4 regions of the Telluria sp. AZSoR62 genome follow, and region 2 is predicted to be linked to each of the others. Evidence: predicted binding sites of a transcription regulator. Region 2 holds the regulator's gene; each other region holds the start of a gene.
What was found. The regulator sigma-54, encoded in region 2, starts transcription at its own class of promoters, with help from an activator protein. The targets are predictions, from matches to a motif close to TGGCANGNAANCTGCTTT.

Region 1 (4,543 bases), on a different contig from region 2:
CATGATGGTGCTCGATGAATTAGCTGACCGTGGAACCGCCATCCCGGCGAGGGCCGGGATGACGGTTGAGGCTGGCGGTACTGTCTATTACTTCCGGTCCGCGATCGGCACGAACTGCAGGTCTTCCGGACCCACGTAGTTCGCGCTCGGGCGAATGATCTTGTTGTCGATGCGCTGCTCGATCACGTGCGCGGCCCAGCCGGAGGTGCGCGAAATCACGAACAGCGGCGTGAACATGGCGGTCGGCACGCCCATCATGTGGTACGAGACGGCCGAGAACCAGTCCAGGTTCGGGAACATCTTCTTGACTTCCCACATCACCGATTCCAGGCGCTCGGCGATGTCGAACATCTTCATCGAGCCCCCCTCGGCGGACAGCGAACGGGCCACTTCCTTGATCACCACGTTGCGCGGGTCGCTGATGGTATAGACCGGGTGGCCGAAGCCGATCACGACTTCCTTGTTGGCCACGCGGTTGCGGATGTCGGCCTCGGCTTCGTCGGCGTTCTCGTAGCGCTTCTGGATATCCAGCGCGACTTCGTTGGCGCCGCCGTGCTTCGGGCCGCGCAGCGCGCCTATCGCGCCGGTGATCGCCGAGTGCATGTCCGAACCGGTGCCGGCGATGACGCGGGCGGTGAAGGTCGAGGCATTGAATTCGTGCTCGGCGTACAGGATCAGCGAGGTGTGCATGGCGCGCACCCACTCTTCCTTCGGCGCGTGGCCGTGCAGCAGGTGCAGGAAGTGGCCGCCGATCGAATCGTCGTCGGTTTCGACTTCGATGCGCTTGCCATTGTGGCTGTAGTGGTACCAGTACAGCAGCATCGAGCCGAACGAAGCCATCAGGCGGTCGGCGATGTCGCGCGCGCCGGGCACGTTGTGATCGTCTTTTTCGGGCAGCGTGCAGCCCAGGGTCGACACGCCCGTGCGCATCACGTCCATCGGGTGGGCGCCGGCCGGCAGCGCTTCCAGCGCGCTCTTGACCGCCTGCGGCAGGCCGCGCAGCGAGCGCAGCTTGGCCTTGTAGCCTTTGAGCTCGCCCGCGTTCGGCAGCTTGCCATGCACCAGCAGGTAGGCCACTTCCTCGAATTCGCTGGTGGTGGCGATATCGAGGATGTCGTAGCCGCGGTAATGCAGGTCGTTGCCGGTCTTGCCGACCGAGCACAGCGCGGTATTACCGGCGGCGACGCCGGACAGGGCCACCGATTTCTTCGGCTTGAACGTTGGGGTGTCGTTGTTCTGGGTGCTCATGCGGTCTCCTGGATTACTTGGTTTTCTTTTGGGCGAACAGCGCGTCGAGCTTCTGTTCGTAGCTGTGGTAATCGATGCGGTCGTACAGCTCGGCGCGGGTCTGCATCGTGTCCAGCACGTTCTGCTGGGTGCCGTCGCGGCGAATGGCGTTGTACACGTTTTCGGCCGCCTTGTTCATGGCGCGGAAGGCCGACAGCGGGTACAGCACCAGGCCCACATGGGCGCTCTTCAGTTCCTCGACGGTGAACAGCGGGGTCGAACCGAATTCGGTGATGTTGGCCAGCACCGGCACCTTCACGGCCTCGGCGAACTGCTTGTACATCTCGAGGCTGGTCATGGCTTCCGGGAAGATCATGTCGGCGCCGGCTTCGACGCAGGCCACGGCGCGTTCGATCGCGGCGTCCAGGCCTTCCACGGCCAGCGCATCGGTGCGCGCCATGATGACGAAATTCTCGTCGATGCGGGCGTCGGTCGCCGCCTTCACGCGGTCGACCATCTCGTCCAGGCCGACGATTTCCTTGCCCGGACGGTGGCCGCAGCGCTTGGCGCCGACCTGGTCTTCGATATGGCAGGCGGCCGCGCCGGCCTTGATCAGCGAACGGACGCTGCGGGCCACGTTGAAGGCCGAGGCGCCAAAGCCGGTGTCGATGTCGACCAGCAGCGGCAAGTCGCACACGTCGGTGATGCGGCGCACGTCGACCAGCACGTCGTCCAGGTTCGAGATGCCCAGGTCCGGCAGGCCCAGCGAGCCGGCGGCCACGCCGCCACCGGACAGGTAGATGGCCTTGAACCCGGCGCGCTTGGCCAGCAGGGCATGGTTGGCATTGATGGCGCCGACGACCTGCAGCGGGGATTCTTCCTGCACTGCCTTGCGGAATGCCGCACCGGCTGAATACTGGCTCATGCTAAACCTTTCGAGTGATACGTTGAACGAATACCAGCCCTCTCATGCAAGGGACGTGCCAGCCGGGTGGCGGGAAGCTCACGCGCGCAAATTCAAGCACTTGGCCGTGTTTTCATGCCCAACCGGCAGTATCCGGGCACTCAGGCGTTTCATGATGTTTCACCATGAAACTCCAAATGGAACATGATAGCAATAAAAGCCCCGCAGTTGCGGGGCTGGAACCGGCCTTTGCCTGCCCAGGCGGCAGCGGCTCAGTGCCCGCTGGCCCCGGCGGCGCCGATACCGGTTTCCGAACGCACTTCCTGCGCTTCGAAGCCGGCCTTGTCGATCGCCGCGCGCGGGCTGGCGTCCATCACCGAGAACAGCCAGATCCCGATGAAGCCGATCGGCATCGAGAAAATGGCCGGCGAGGTATAGGGGAAGATCGCTTCCGCATTGCCCAGCACGTCGACCCAGACCGATTTCGATAGCAGTGTCAGGATCACCGCCGTACCAAGGCCGAGGAAGCCGCCGACTGTCGCGCCCCGCGTGGTGCAATTGCGCCACAACACAGACATGAAGAGCACGGGGAAGTTGGCCGAGGCGGCAATCGCAAAGGCGAGCGAGACCATGAAGGCCACGTTCTGCTTCTCGAAGGCGATCCCCAGCAGCACGGCAATGATGCCGAGCACGACGGTCGTGATCCTCGACACCCTCAGCTCGCTGCCGCTGGTGGCGGTAGACTTGGCGAACACGGTTGCATACAGGTCGTGCGAGACGGCCGATGCGCCCGACAGGGTCAGGCCGGCCACCACCGCGAGGATGGTCGCGAAGGCCACCGCCGAAATAAACCCGAGGAAGATGTCGCCGCCGACGGCCTTGGCCAGGTGCACGGCCGCCATGTTGTTCCCGCCCAGCAGTTTGCCGGACGCGTCCGTGAAGGCAGGATTGGTCCCGACCAGCACGATCGCGCCGAAGCCGATGATGAAGGTGAGGATGTAGAAATAGCCGATCCAGGTGGTGGCCCACAGCACCGACTTGCGCGCTTCCTTGGCGCTGGGGACGGTGAAGAAGCGCATCAGGATGTGCGGCAGGCCGGCGGTGCCGAACATGAGCGCCATGCCGAAGGAGATCGCCGAGATCGGGTCTTTCACGAAATTACCCGGCCCCATGATGGAAAAGCCCTTGGCATGCACTTCGGTGGCGGTGGCGAACAGTTTTTCCGGGCTGAAGTTGTATTGCGCCAGCACGGCGAAGGCCATGTAGGAGGCGCCCGAGAGCAGCAGCACGGCCTTGATGATCTGCACCCAGGTGGTGGCCGTCATGCCGCCGAACAGCACGTAGACCATCATCAGGACGCCGACGATCACGACGGCCATCCAGTATTCCAAGCCGAACAGCAGCTTGATGAGCTGGCCTGCCCCGACCATCTGCGCGATCAGATAGAACAGCACCACCACCAGGGTGCCGGAGGCGGCGAACACGCGGATGGGTTTCTGGTGGAAGCGGTAGGCGGCCACGTCGGCGAAGGTGAAGCGGCCCAGGTTGCGCAGGCGCTCGGCCATCAGGAAAGTGATGACCGGCCAGCCCACCAGGAAGCCGATTGCGTAGATCAGGCCGTCGAAGCCGTCGAGGAAGACGGCGGCCGAAATGCCGAGGAAGGACGCCGCCGACATGAAGTCTCCCGCGATCGCCAGCCCGTTCTGGAACCCGGTGATGCCCCCGCCCGCGGTGTAGAAATCGGACGCCGAACGGGTGCGCGATGCGGCCCATTTGGTGATGAAGAGCGTGAAGATGACGAAGCCCGCGAACATGGCGATCGCGGTCCAGTTGGTGGCTTGCCTGGTGGCCTGGCCCAGGTCGGGCGCGGCGGCGGCCAGGCCGGCAGCGGGCAACAGCAGCAGCCCGGCCAGGGTGCGACGCGCGCGGCTCATGCCCCCACCTTCTTCCGGATCGCCTCGGTCAGTTCGTCGTAGCTGCCGTTGGCGCGGCGCACATAGATGCCGGTGATGAGGATGGTGAAGAGGATGACGAACAACCCCAGCGGAATGCCCCAGGTCAGCACGCCCGCGCCGATGCGCGTGCCCATGAACTCTTTATTGAAGGCCACCAGCAGCGTGAAGCCGTAGTAGACGATCATCATCGCCCAGGTGAGGGTCCAGCCGAAACGCGAGCGCGTCCGGACCAGCTTCTGGTAATCGGGGTCGGCCTTGACCCGCTGCACGACGTCTTGGTCCAATTGTGTCTCCTCTCGTTGTTTCCTGTTGCGTTTGCATGGCATGCGCGCGCAAGGCAACCGTGTTTCAGGCTGAAACACGACGCATGAAATCGACTACACTTGAAACATGCCTTATTCTTCCCGCAATCCGGCCCATGGCGCCGCGGACAGCGACAAGCCGGTGATCTGGACCG
Region 2 (4,543 bases):
GACGGCGGCCCGGACCTGTGGGTCGAGGGCCAGGCCCAGCGCATCGAGTACGACGAGCGCGCCGAACTGGTGAAGCTGTTCACCGCCGCCGAAGTGCGCGAACTGGAAAACGGCCGCCTGGCCAACGAAATCAAGGGTCCCTTCATCTCCTACGACAACCGCAAGGAAGTCGCCCAGGTGCGCAACGACGCCAGCGGCCAGAGCAAGGTCGGCGGCGGGCGCGGCACCCTGATCATCGCCCCGCGCCGCGCTGCGCCTGCAGAAGGCGGCAAGCAATGACGGTGGTGGAGAAGAGCGTGCGCGAAGGCTGCAGCACCCTGGTCGTCAAGGGCCTGCAAAAGAGCTATGGCAAGCGGCTGGTGGTGCGCGACGTGTCGCTGCAGGTCGATTGCGGCGAAGTGGTGGGGCTGCTGGGCCCGAACGGCGCCGGCAAGACCACCTCGTTCTACATGATCGTCGGCCTGGTGCCGTCGGACGCCGGCTCGATCGACATCAACGGCACCGACATCTCGAGCCTGCCGATCCACCGCCGCGCGGTGCTGGGCCTGTCCTACCTGCCGCAGGAAGCCTCGGTGTTCCGCAAGCTGACGGTGGAAGAGAATATCCGCGCCGTGCTGGAACTGCAGCGCACCAACGAGGGCAAGGCCTTGTCGAAGGACGAGATCAACGGGCGCCTGGACACCCTGCTGGCCGAGCTGCAGATCGAGAAGCTGCGCGAGAACCCGGCGCTGTCGCTGTCGGGCGGCGAGCGCCGCCGCGTCGAGATCGCACGCGCACTCGCTACCAATCCGCGCTTCGTGCTGCTGGACGAACCCTTTGCCGGCGTGGACCCGATTGCGGTGATCGAGATCCAGCGCATCGTGCGCTTCCTGAAGGAGCGCAACATCGGCGTCCTGATCACGGACCACAACGTGCGCGAGACGCTCGGCATCTGCGACCGCGCCTACATCATCAACCAGGGGGCGGTGCTGGCCTCGGGCCGTCCGGACGACATCATCGCCGACGAGTCGGTGCGCCGCGTCTACCTCGGCGAACACTTCCGCATGTGACCATGAAACAGTCCCTGCAACTCCGCACGTCGCAGCACCTGGCGCTCACGCCGCAACTGCAGCAGTCGATCCGGCTGCTGCAATTGTCCACGCTCGAACTGCACCAGGAGCTCGAGCAGATACTGACCGATAACCCGCTGCTCGAACGGCTCGACGATCCGCTCGACCACTCGGTGCGGCTGCTGGCCGACGGCGCCATCAACAGCGCCCCCTCCAGCGCCGAAGCCCCGGCCGCGCAGCCGGGACAGGAAGGCGGCGAAGGCGAGGCCGCCAAGCCCGATGCCGACGGCTTCGAGGACGGCGACCGCGACCGCGGCGAGCCTGACGGCGACTGGGGCGGCGAGGGCGGCGGCGCGAGGAGCGGCGACGACGAAGACGGCCGCCCGCAGCTGGAAGCGTGCAGCGTGTCGCTGCGCGAGCACCTGGCCGAGCAGGTTCGCACCACCGGCTGCGGCGTGCGCGACCGCGCGCTGGCCGAACTGGTGATCGATGCGCTGGACGACAACGGCTACCTGGAGGAGCCGCTGGACGACATCCACGCGCGCCTGCCCGCCGAACTCGAGATCGAGATGGACGAGCTGCGCTGCGCGCTGGCGCTGGTGCAGAGCCTGGACCCGGTCGGCTGCGGCGCCCGCAGCGCGGCCGAATGCCTGGCGCTGCAGATCCGTCGCATGCCGGGCGTGCCGATGGTGACGCGGCGCCTGGCCTTGAGCATCGTCGAAGGCTACCTGAGCTGGTTCGCCCAGCGCGAGTACACCAAGCTCAAGAAGGCGCTGGACTGCGACGACGAAGACCTGCGCGAGGTCCAGGCCGTCATCCGCCAGTGCAATCCGCATCCCGGCGCGGCCTTTGCGTCCGCTGCCTCGGACTACGTGGTGCCGGACGTGATCGTACGCCGCGCCAAGAGCGGCTGGTCGGTCATGCTGAACCCGGATGTGATGCCGAAGCTGCGCGTGAACTCGCTTTACGCCAACCTGCTCAAGCAGGGAAAAAGCGAGAGCCAGATGGGCGCACAGCTGCAGGAAGCCAAGTGGCTGATCAAGAATATGCGCCAGCGTTTCGACACGATCCTGCGCGTAGCCGAGGCAATTGTTGAGCGCCAGCGCAACTTTTTCAGCCACGGCGCGGTTGCCATGCGTCCGCTTGTGCTGCGCGAGATTGCTGATACACTAGGCCTACACGAGAGCACTATTTCCCGTGTAACCACGCAGAAATACATGTTGACCCCCCACGGCATGTTTGAACTGAAATACTTCTTCGGAAGCCACGTCGCCACCGAAGCGGGGGGAGAAGCATCTTCCACGGCGATCCGCGCGCTGATTGCGCAATTGACAGGAGCAGAAGACCCTAAGAACCCTTTATCCGACAGCAAGATCGCGGAAATGCTCGGGGAACAAGGTATGGTCATTGCGCGCCGGACGGTAGCCAAATACCGCGAAGCCCTCAAGATCCCTCCCGTCAGCCTCCGCAAGTCTCTGTAAAGCACTGTCCCACCTACCTTGTGGTGCCGGCAGGGCAACATTTCAAAGGAGTGTGTATGAACCTCACAATCAGTGGTCATCATCTTGAAGTGACTCCCGCAATTCGTGAATACGTTCAGAATAAGCTCGAGCGCATTACCCGCCATTTCGACCACGTGATCGACACCCACGTGTTCCTCGCCATCGATAATCTCACCGAAAAAGAAAAACGGCAGAAAGCCGAGATCAACCTGCAAGTATCAGGAAAAATTTTGCATGTGGCCAGCGCCGCGCAAGACCTGTACGCGGCGATCGACATGCTGATGGACAGGCTGGACCGCCAGGTCATCAAGCACAAGTCCATGCTGCAAAACCATAATCACGTGGCGCACAAGCGCCTGCCGGATACCGGCGAAGCCGCCGTCGCGTAAATACGCACAGCAGCAATGACAGCAGGGGCGTCTGAGGGGACGCCCTTTTTGCTGGGCGCTCCCTTTACTGTTACGTTTGCACGCTTCCAATTTCACGCTTTTGTTCTGTAGAATGCATGTCTTTTCGATCACAGAGCATCTCCATGACCGACACCGTCCTGACCCGCGTCGCCAACCGCACCGGCGTCATTACGCTCGACCGGCCGCAAGCCCTGAACTCCCTCTCGCTCGACATGGTGCGCGCGCTCACCGCGATCCTGCGCGACTGGCAAACTGACGCCGGCATCGACGCGGTCGTCATCGGCAGCACCAGCGAGAAGGCCTTGTGCGCGGGTGGCGACATCCGCTTCTTCCACGAAAAGGGCCAGGTCGGGCCGATGGGCGGCAGCGCGCTGCTGGAAGACTTCTTTACCGAAGAATACGCACTGAACCACCTGATCCATTTCTACCCGAAGCCGTATATCGCGCTGATGGACGGCGTGGTGATGGGCGGGGGCATGGGCATCGCCCAGGGCGGCCCTGGTTGCGGCCTGCGCATTGTCACCGAACGCAGCAAGGTTGCCATGCCCGAAGTGAACATCGGCCTGTTCCCGGATGTCGGCGGCAGCCATTTCCTGTCGCATGCGCCGGGCCAGCTGGGGCAATACCTGGGCCTGACCGGCCTGACCATCGGCGCGGCCGACGCCATCTATGTGGGACTGGCCGACCTGTTCGTGCCGGGCGAGAAGATGGGCGAGCTGATGGCGCTGGTGGAGGCGACCGCGGGCGCCGACCTGCCTGCGGCGATCCGCGCGTTTGCCGCGCCGTTTGCGCAAGCCGCCGGCAGCAGTGAACTGCAGGCCCAGCGCGCCGTGATCGATGCGCACTTCAGCGCTGCTTCAGTGGCCGCCATCATGGAATCGCTCGCGCGCGACGAAAACCCGTTCGCGCAAAAGGCCCTGAAGGCCATGCGCCAGCGCTCGCCGCTGATGATGTGCGTCACGCGCGAACTCCTGCTGCGCGGCGCCGCGCTCGGCGTGGCCGACTGCCTGCGCATGGAACGCTCGCTGGTGCGCCGCAATTTCGAGCACGGCGAAGTGCTCGAAGGCGTGCGCGCGCTGGTGATCGACAAGGACAATGCGCCGAAGTGGAATCCGGCGACGCTGGAGGAAGTCACGCCGGAGATGGTGGCGGCATTCTTCGAGCCAGTGTGGCCCGACTACGCGCATCCGCTGCACCACCTGGCCTGACGCCGGTTTGAATGTGGGTGGGGGCGGGTAACCCGGGCCGTTGGCCCGGGTTACCCGCCCCCACCGTTTTTCAAGCGTTCAGACCGCAACGTGCTTGGGCTGCTCCCGGTGCCGCACGATCACGCGTTCGGTGCCTCCGAAATAGGCGCCGAGGCGTTCCGCCATGTACACCGAGCGGTGCTGCCCGCCGGTGCAACCCACCGCCACGGTCAGGTAGCTGCGGTTGTCCGTCTTGAACGAGGGCAGCCATTTGGCGACGAAGTTCTTGATATCTTCCAGCATCTCGGTGGCGCTGGGCTGGGCATCCAGGAAGGCGATCACGGGAGCATCTCGGCCCGTGAGCGGGCGCAGCGCCAGGTCGTAATACGGGTTCG
Region 3 (4,543 bases), on a different contig from region 2:
GCGCCGCTCGCAGCAGCCGCTCTGCTGAAGTAATCCGCTCGCCATCGAGTGCCCAGCGCCAGCCCAGGTAGTTGGACAGGTAGCGGGAGGCAACGCCATGGAAACGGGTGAGCCATTGGCGAAAACGCTGGTGGTAGGAATTGACGTTCTGAACATGGACGACGCCGCGCACCCGTTCGCCAAGTCGCAGATTCACGAAAGCGTGAGCAATGCCTGCTTCGCGCGCAAAAGCCCGGTAGGCGCGATGCCCATCGGTCACTAGGAGCACATCCTTGTCGAGCCTGGCGCCGAGGTGACGGTGCAACTGCCGTTTGGTCACTGCAGCGCGGCCCGTGATGAAGTCGAGCGTCTGCCCGGTGCGGTCGCGCGCCACCAGGATGCAGACGTGTTCGTGCGTGATCCCGCGCGTGGAGGCAACCCCACCGCGTCGCCGCGCAGGCCGGTCCAGGGTGCGTGAACCCTTTTGCGACTCCAGTAAAAACATTTCATCGGCTTCGGCAATGCCCGTCAGGCGCTCGGCCCGGTCGTGCTTGGCCAATGCAAGAAAACGGTGGCGCCAGCGAAAGCTGGTGTTGCGGTGTACGCCGACTGCCTTGGCGGCCGCGCGCACGCTTTGCGTCTCGAGCATCCTTTCAAGGTAGTCAAGCCACTTGGCGCGATGGCGCAATCGCGACAAGGGCGTGCCGCTCAGCGCACTGAAGGTTCTGCGGCAAGCGCGGCAGCGGTAACGCTGGATGCCGCGGGTAAAGCCATGGCGGTAGGACTTGTCGGCCCTGCAAGCCGGGCAGCATGGCTTGGGCTGGGCTTGCGCAATTGCCGCGCAGACGCGCTCGAACCCGATTGCAGGTTGCAAGGCGTCCAGCAGTTGGCCTCGCTGGCGGCGCGTCAGCGAGGGCAGTTTCTTCAGCCACCTGCTAAACCCTGTCCCGTTCATATCCCATCCAACGCTCGATCAGACGGGAGGTTGGACTTCGCAAGAACTCAACAGTTCAATTTCTACACCTTGCGGTGACAGCGCCAAGAAAAAGGAGCCCCGCGAGGCTCCTTTGTCGTATGCACCGGACGAGTCAGCTGCGCGACTTGCGGGCGAACATGCCGGCTGCAACGAAGCCCATCAGCATGAGCGGCAGGGTTGCCGGCTCGGGAATCTGGTTGGGACCGGCGACGTTGCAATCGCTGCAGATCCAGAGCGCTTCGGAACCACCGTTGTTGCCCGTATAGCGGACGTCGAGCGACAGGAAGTAGTTTCCATTGACGAGGTTATACACGGCGTCGCTCAGGGTCTGGTTGAACGCGGCAAACTCCGCAACGCTGGTGCTCAGGTTGTTTTCAACGTAATAGCCTTGCGGGCCGCAGGAATTGGCATTGGACGCCGTGCCGATGTTATACGACACCCCCGTGGTCTTGTTCACGCAGAAATTGGCTGCCACCGGCAGGTAGTTCGCGAGCGAGGCGGCGCTGCATCCGCTGCCCGTGCTGAGCTCGAAGCACAGGTCGTTGACGGTGTTGCCGGCGGCATCGATGATGCGGGCCTGGCCCCAGACATTGAGCCACTGGCTCATGCCCGAGCCTCGCTGGTTGTTATCGAACAGGAAGACCAGGTCGTTGCCGTCGAGGTAAGTGCGCAGCAGGCTAAGGGAAATTTCCCAAGTGTTTGCCCGATCGCCGGTGAACTGGCCTGCGGCATCCGTCATCACGTAGGTCGAGCTCTGGTTGCCCTCGGGCGTCACGAAAGGATCGTCGACCGGATCGCCCACATTGAAGGGCGGGGTGTTGTCCGGACCGTTCGACCCCACCAGCACGATCGCCTGGTCTGCAATCTGCCCTGGAGAAGACTGGACCGGCAGGCCGGAAGCGGGCAGGCAGCGTGGATCGCCGGCTGCCGCGCACTGCCGCAGCAGGTCGAGCGAATAGATGTTGAAGCCGTTATAAGTAGTAACCGACATTTCATTGGCGGCGGGCAAACTCAGCTGCGTAGCCTGTGCCGAACCTGCCAGAAGTGCCACACCGAAAAATAGACGACCGATGAACTGTTTCATGAAATCCCCCTTTAGTTATGAATGAAGCTCCAATGCTGTAAGCATAAAGCGGGCCATTCACAAAATAAGGCGTGGATTCAAGCGCTTATGAAAAATGGGTAATCAAAACCGGTAGTCATTGTAAATACTACCGACAGTCGGTCATTGCTATGGCGCTTGTATTTACGATTGATAAGCTTAAAAAGCAGCCTCAGGCAGCCACTTCCAGCCTGACCATTTCCACGCCCGGCAGCCGGCATTCGCCGACCGCGCGCGCCACCGCATCGATGGCCGCGCGCCGCGTGAAGCTCTTGCGCCAGACCAGCACGACACGGCGCGAGGGCGTCGGGTGGGCAAACGGCACATAGGTCAGCAGGCCGTGGGGATCGTGCATGTCGGCCACCGAGGCGCGCGGCAGCACGGTCAGGCCGATGCCGCTGGCCACCATGTGGCGGATGGTCTCGAGCGAAGAGCCCTCGAAGGTGCGCTGCATGCCGTTGCCCGGCGACGAATAGCGCGCCATCTCCGGGCACACTTCCAGCACCTGGTCGCGGAAGCAGTGGCCCGCGCCCAGCAGCAGCATGGTTTCCAGCTTCAGGTCGTCGGCCGGGATCTCCTTGCGGCCGGCCCAGGGGTGGGTGCGCGGCATGGCCACCACGAAGGGCTCGTCGTACAGGGTCTGCATCGACATCCCGTGCTCCGGCAGCGGCAGCGCCACGATGGCGGCGTCGAGCTCGCCCTGGCGCAGCAGTTCCAGCAGCTTGTGGGTGAAATTTTCTTGCAGCACCAGGGGCATTTGGGGCACGGTGTCGATCAGGTTGCGCACCAGGGGCGGCAGCAGGTAGGGCCCGATGGTGTAGATCACGCCCAGGCGCAGCGGACCGGCGAGCGGGTCCTTGTTCTGCTTGGCCAGTTCCTTGATGGCGGCGGTCTGCTCCAGCACGCGCTCGGCCTGGGCCACGATCTGGGCGCCCAGCGGCGTCACCGAGACCTCGGAGCCCCCGCGCTCGAACAGCGTCACGCCCAGCTCGTCTTCGAGCTTCTTGATGGCGACGGACAGGGTGGGCTGGGCCACGAAGCAGGCTTCGGCGGCATGGCCGAAGTGGCGGGCGCGCGCAACGGCGACGATGTATTTCAGCTCGGTCAATGTCATAGGTATCGGTCCCAGGATGTTGCGGCCGTATTGACGTGCATCCTGACACAATGTTGGCTTTTAGTCAGCCAAGATTTTCATTCAGTGGGTATAGGTGAAATCATAGTCGATATAATTGCCCGGCAGGATTTTCGCCTGCGTTCTCGAGAGGTACCCATGTCTTCAACCTTCGGCCCGGCGGAAGCCCAGGCCTATATCCACAAGCTCCTGACGGTCATGCACCAGCAGGGCGGCTCCGACCTGTTCATCTCCAGCGATTTTCCGCCGAGCATGAAGCACCAGGGGGCCATGAAGCCGCTGAGCCAGCAGCGCCTGTCCGGCGAAGTCACGCGCGCACTCGCCCTGTCCTTGATGAACGAGCGCCAGCGCGCGGAATTCGAAGCCGAGATGGAATGCAATTTCGCGATCTCGCTGCCGGGCGTGTGCCGCTTCCGCGTCAACGTCTTCGTGCAGCAGCAAAGCGTGGGCATGGTGGTGCGCACCATCGCCTCCGAGATCCCGAACTTCGAGAAGCTCGACCTGCCCGAGGTGCTGAAAGATGTCGTGATGACCAAGCGCGGCCTGGTGCTGGTCGTCGGCGGCACCGGTTCGGGCAAGTCGACCACGCTGGCGGCCATGATCGACTACCGCAACAGCAATTCGGCCGGCCACATCATCACCGTGGAAGACCCGGTGGAGTACGTCCACAAGAACAAGAGCTGCCTGGTGACCCACCGCGAAGTCGGGGTCGACACGCATTCCTGGCACAACGCCCTGAAGAACACGCTGCGCCAGGCGCCGGACGTGATCCTGATCGGCGAGATCCGCGACACCGAAACCATGGAGCACGCGATCGCTTTTGCCGAGACCGGCCACCTGTGCCTGGGCACCCTGCACGCGAACAATGCCAACCAGACCCTGGACCGGATCATCAACTTCTTCCCGGAAGAGCGCCGCAACCAGCTGTTGATGGATTTGTCGTCGAACCTGCGCGCCGTGGTCTCGCAGCGCCTGGTGCGCACCGAGGACGGCAAGGGCCGCAAGGCCGCCATCGAGATCCTGCTCAACACCCCGACGATTTCGGAGATGATCCTGAAAGGGAACTTCCAGAACATCAAGGAGATCATGCACAAGTCGCGCGAGCTGGGCATGGTCACCTTCGACGGCGCGCTCTACGAGCTGTATAACAAGGGGCTGATCGGCTACGACGAGGCGATCCGCAACGCCGATTCGGCCAACGGCCTGCGCCTGCAGATCAAGCTCTCGGGCGAGCGCAAGGGGCCGGACGGCGGCGGGGGCAAGGCCACCGAGTTGTCGATGGCCGTGGAAGAAGAACCCGATCCAGATGCACCACCTACCTGAATATCCATGCCTTCATTTGAAAACAAGATCT
Region 4 (4,543 bases), on a different contig from region 2:
CTGCTGTGCCGCCTGCCGAGTCCCAAGGCTTTCCTCGGACGCCTGGGTGGACTGCGCGGGCTGGTAAAGGAAGGCGGCATCGTGGTCTTTGCGTCGCCGTTTTCTTGGATGGAGCAGTTCACGGGGAAAGGCGCGTGGCTGGGCGGCACCGAGGGCGAGGATGGGCCGCAGTGGTCAGCGGATGGCTTGCAGGAAGTGCTTGGCGAGGAGTTCGAGCTGGTGCACCGGGAAGATATGCCGTTCATGATTCGGGAGCACCGCCGCAAGTATGAATATGTGGTGTCGGACCTGACGGTGTGGGTGCGGAAGGTGTCCGTCTGAGTTGACTGGGGGCAGTCGTCGATCAAACACTGTACTGCCCCTTGGTCGACTTACGGCGACTGATGGCTTTAGCCAGCATCAATATTGCATCCTCAAATTCCCTAAGAATGGCTTCTTCGACTGCTCATGCAGGGGTTGACCTAGGGACACGATGAGGGAAAGATCAACGCAGGATGCACGCGGCTTCTTCGTGCTTCCACAAGGATTTGAAGGCGGGGGCTACTACGTGTACGGCACGCCTGGTAACGGACGGGGTCAATTCGCGCATCCACGAATGATGACTGTCATCCAGGCGGTCGCTTGCGAGTGGTGTCAGGTCGACAGCCGCAAATTTGGCGTTGGGAACATCAGCCTGGCAGATGGCGAGCGATTTCAGCCGCACCGTTCCCATCGAAGCGGGCTGGAAGTTGACGTACGTGCAATCCGCAGGGATGGGAGAGAAGCGCCGTGCAATCGACTGGACGGCCAGTACGATCAAGGGGCAACTGCGCGGCTCATTGGGCTCTTCCTTCAACAGCCTATGGTCAAGGCAGTGCGTTTCAACGATATATCCATTCCTGGCGTCCGCTCCCTGGCCGGTCACAACGACCATTTTCATGTCGAAGTGCGTTTTTAAGGCGAAGCATGTTCAAACTAACTTTTTTGTTGATCGCACTGTCCTTTGCTGTGAACGCTAGCGCCGAAGACAGCGGGCCCGGTCCTTACAAGAAAGCAGCGGCAACCTACCGTATTTATGGAGGCGGGCTGGGCGATCCGAGAGCGCCGACCGTCAGGGATAAAAAGATTGCCATTTCAATGGAAGGCTCGGCTGCCCGGGAATTGTTCGACGCGATCGGTCCCGATAAACATGATGCATGCACGGAAGGGGGCGGCACGCGTGTCCGATTCCGCGACAAAGGCAATTTGACGTGCAGTCGGAGCAAGGAAGGGGAATACGAATGCAGCTTTGGCTTTGATCTTCGCGATGGAAAAAGCATTGGGGGTAGCGTCTGCTAGTCGCTGATGCACTTTCAACGACGGGATTCCGTGCGGGATCCAGGCGTAACCGGGTTGAGCGGAAGATGCTTCCGTAGCCACTCCCAACAAAAAAGACGGCCTCCGTCGGGATGCCGTCTTCATGAGCAGCCAACAGCGGCAGCGATTTACTGCAGCGGTGAAAGCTGGAGAAACAATCGCGCGTTACGACTTGCGGCGGCGCACCGCGCCCATGCCCAGCAGGGCCAGGCCGAACAGGGCCACTGATGCAGGCTCCGGTACGTCTGCAGCGCTACCGTGCAGGCGGAATGCCATGTCACCGAGGTCGGCCTGGCCCTGGTACTCCATGTTGAAGAACTGCGCCATCGTGCCGTTGCCACCAGGCATAGCGTACATGCCGGACTGGGTCCAGTTGGCCGTCGTCGTCGTCATGCCGATCCAATACTTGGTATTGGCGAGCATGTCGAAGCCGCTGAAATCCGCGTGCAGGCGGTTCTGGCCGCCCTGGACGCCCTCGGTATCGACAATGGAGATCGCCGAGTCGAAGCTGGCGAGGACAGTACCTGGGATGCCGGCGTCGCTCCAGATCGTGATCCGCGCGGCGTCGCCCACGGCACCAAAGAAATCGCTGCCGTAGATGTCCATCCCGTTGATGCGCGTCGTTTTATCAAACGACACCTGCTCGGCGAAATGCTGGATATCCAGGATATTGGTCCAGCGGTCACCTGACGCGTTGTCTTGGGCAACAGCAGGACTGAAATCCCAGACGACCGACGCAAAACTCGGGCTCGCAGCGAGGCAGAGCACCGCGGTTGCAGCAATTTTGGACAGATATTTGTAAGGCATAGTCTTCATTCGGGCATCTAGTTCTAGTACGGAGAGGAATTTACAAGAAGCAATTTCTATGCCAAAGTTTTCCTTTCTGCAACTCTGTTATGCGAATCAATAACTTATAGAGCTCAAACCAGATCCGACAGACAAGCACCTTGGAAACCGGGGCTCGGATGTAAAAATATTCGACAAGGAAAGAGGCGGCAAAAAAAACGGCACCCCTCAGGGTGCCGTTTTCATGTCAGCTCAGCTAAACGATCACTCGTCCTCGCCATGATGCTGCTCAGCCGGAGCCGCCGCATTCTGCTGGTCTTCCATCGCCTGCAGTTCGGCAGCCATGTTGGCCTTCTCCTGCTGCAGCAGTGCCTGGCGCTCTTCCGCCTCCCACACTTCCTTCTCTTTCTTGGCGCGGTGGAATGCCAGGCCGGTACCGCCAGGGATCAGGCGGCCGACAATGACGTTTTCCTTCAAGCCGCGCAGGCCGTCGCGCTTGCCCATGATCGCAGCTTCGGTCAGCACGCGGGTGGTTTCCTGGAACGATGCGGCCGAGATGAACGAATCGGTCGACAGCGATGCCTTGGTAATACCCAGCAGGACGTTCTCGTAGGTCGCTTGCAGTTTCCCTGCGGCTTCCATGCGGTCGTTCTCTTCCAGCAGTTCCGAACGCTCCACCTGCTCGCCGACGATGTAGTCGGTGTCGCCGGCTTCGACGATGGCCACGCGGCGCAGCATCTGGCGCACGATCACTTCGATGTGCTTGTCGTTGATCTTCACGCCTTGCAGACGGTAGACGTCCTGCACTTCGTCGACGATGTAACGTGCCAGCGCTTCGATACCCAGCAGGCGCAGGATGTCCTGCGGATCGGCCGGACCATCGACGATCATCTCGCCCTTGTTCACGACCTGGCCATCGTGGACCAGCACTTGCTTGTCCTTGGTGATCAGGAACTCGTGCTTGTTGCCGTCCATGTCCGTGATTTCCAGACGCTGCTTGCCCTTGGTTTCCTTACCGAAGGCGACGGTACCGGTGACTTCGGCCAGCATGCCCGCGTCTTTCGGCGAACGTGCTTCGAACAGCTCGGCAACGCGTGGCAGACCACCGGTAATGTCGCGGGTCTTCTGCGATTCGGTCGGGATACGTGCCAGCACTTCACCCACCGAGACGGCCTGGCCGTCCTTCACCATGATCAGCGCGCCAACCTGGAAACCGATCGTCACGGCGTGCTCGGTGCCGGCGATCTTCACTTCCTGGCCTTCTTCGTTCAGCAGCTTGACCTGCGGACGCACAACCTTGCCTGCGGAACCACGGCGCTTCGGATCGATCGCGACCAGGGTCGACAGGCCGGTCACTTCGTCGACCTGGCGAGCGACGGTGACGCCCTCTTCCACGTTCTCGAACTTGATGGTACCTGCGTACTCGGTGATGATCGGACGGGTCAGCGGATCCCAGGTTGCCAGGGCGGTGCCGGCCTTGACTGCCTGGCCGTCCTTGACGATCAGGGTCGCGCCGTACGGCACCTTGTGACGCTCGCGCTCACGGCCGTGGTCGTCGGTGATCAGCACTTCGCCCGAACGGGTAATGACGATTTGCGCGCCCTTGCCGTTGGTGACGTAACGCATGGTCGCCGTGAAGCGGACCGTACCGTTCGACTTGGCTTCGACCGACGACGCCACTGCGGCACGCGATGCCGCACCACCGATGTGGAAGGTACGCATGGTCAGCTGGGTACCCGGCTCACCGATCGACTGTGCCGCCACGACGCCGACTGCTTCGCCGCTGTTGACCATCGAGCCGCGGCCCAGGTCGCGGCCGTAGCAGGATGCGCACAGGCCGTAGCGGGTGTCGCAGTTCAGCGGGGTGCGGACCTTGACTTCGTCGATGCCCAGACGCTCGATCTCTTCGACCATGTCTTCGTCCAGCAGGGTGCCGGCTTCGTACACGGTTTCCTGGGTCTCAGGATTGACGACATCGTGGCCCGTCACGCGGCCGAGGATACGGTCGCGCAGCGCTTCGATGACTTCACCGCCTTCGACCATCGCCTTCATGAAGGTGCCGTTGGTGGTGCCGCAATCGTCCTCGATGACCACCAGATCCTGGGTCACGTCGACCAGGCGGCGGGTCAGGTAACCCGAGTTTGCCGTCTTCAGCGCGGTGTCGGCCAGACCCTTACGGGCGCCGTGCGTCGAGATGAAGTACTGCAACACGTTCAGGCCTTCGCGGAAGTTCGCGGTAATCGGCGTTTCGATAATCGAACCGTCCGGCTTGGCCATCAGGCCTCGCATACCGGCCAGCTGGCGAATCTGCGCTGCCGAACCGCGGGCGCCCGAGTCGGCCATCATGTAAATCGCGTTGAACGATTCCTGGGTGCCTTCGGTACCGTCGCGCTTGGTGACCGGCTCGACTTTCAGCTGGTCC

Region 1: prpB (methylisocitrate lyase) is a predicted target of sigma-54. The motif match lies at 2,196-2,213, and genes of this name have one in related genera.
Region 3: AC3XQU_RS13425 (PEP-CTERM sorting domain-containing protein) is a predicted target of sigma-54. The motif match lies at 2,078-2,095, and genes of this name have one in related genera.
Region 4: AC3XQU_RS20860 (PEP-CTERM sorting domain-containing protein) is a predicted target of sigma-54. The motif match lies at 2,189-2,206, and genes of this name have one in related genera.

Annotation. Positions count from the first base shown of each region.
Region 1 covers NZ_JBYTST010000018.1:60,514-65,056, reverse strand. The annotation lists gene acnD (Fe/S-dependent 2-methylisocitrate dehydratase AcnD) at 1-3, opposite strand, end outside; gene prpC (bifunctional 2-methylcitrate synthase/citrate synthase) at 88-1,248, opposite strand; gene prpB (methylisocitrate lyase) at 1,262-2,152, opposite strand; gene AC3XQU_RS21365 (cation acetate symporter) at 2,404-4,065, opposite strand; gene AC3XQU_RS21360 (DUF485 domain-containing protein) at 4,062-4,370, opposite strand; gene prpR (propionate catabolism operon regulatory protein PrpR) at 4,477-4,543, shown strand, end outside.
Region 2 covers NZ_JBYTST010000006.1:202,569-207,111, reverse strand. The annotation lists gene lptA (lipopolysaccharide transport periplasmic protein LptA) at 1-279, shown strand, start outside; gene lptB (LPS export ABC transporter ATP-binding protein) at 276-1,049, shown strand; gene AC3XQU_RS11820 (RNA polymerase factor sigma-54) at 1,052-2,530, shown strand; gene hpf (ribosome hibernation-promoting factor, HPF/YfiA family) at 2,587-2,940, shown strand; gene AC3XQU_RS11810 (enoyl-CoA hydratase/isomerase family protein) at 3,084-4,169, shown strand; gene rapZ (RNase adapter RapZ) at 4,248-4,543, opposite strand, start outside.
Region 3 covers NZ_JBYTST010000007.1:263,138-267,680, reverse strand. The annotation lists gene AC3XQU_RS13430 (IS1595 family transposase) at 1-934, opposite strand, end outside; gene AC3XQU_RS13425 (PEP-CTERM sorting domain-containing protein) at 1,068-2,039, opposite strand; gene AC3XQU_RS13420 (hydrogen peroxide-inducible genes activator) at 2,230-3,171, opposite strand; gene AC3XQU_RS13415 (PilT/PilU family type 4a pilus ATPase) at 3,328-4,512, shown strand; gene AC3XQU_RS13410 (adenylyltransferase/cytidyltransferase family protein) at 4,519-4,543, shown strand, end outside.
Region 4 covers NZ_JBYTST010000017.1:10,487-15,029, reverse strand. The annotation lists gene ovoA (5-histidylcysteine sulfoxide synthase) at 1-321, shown strand, start outside; gene AC3XQU_RS20870 (penicillin-insensitive murein endopeptidase) at 473-937, shown strand; gene AC3XQU_RS20865 (hypothetical protein) at 946-1,317, shown strand; gene AC3XQU_RS20860 (PEP-CTERM sorting domain-containing protein) at 1,501-2,151, opposite strand; gene rpoC (DNA-directed RNA polymerase subunit beta') at 2,386-4,543, opposite strand, start outside.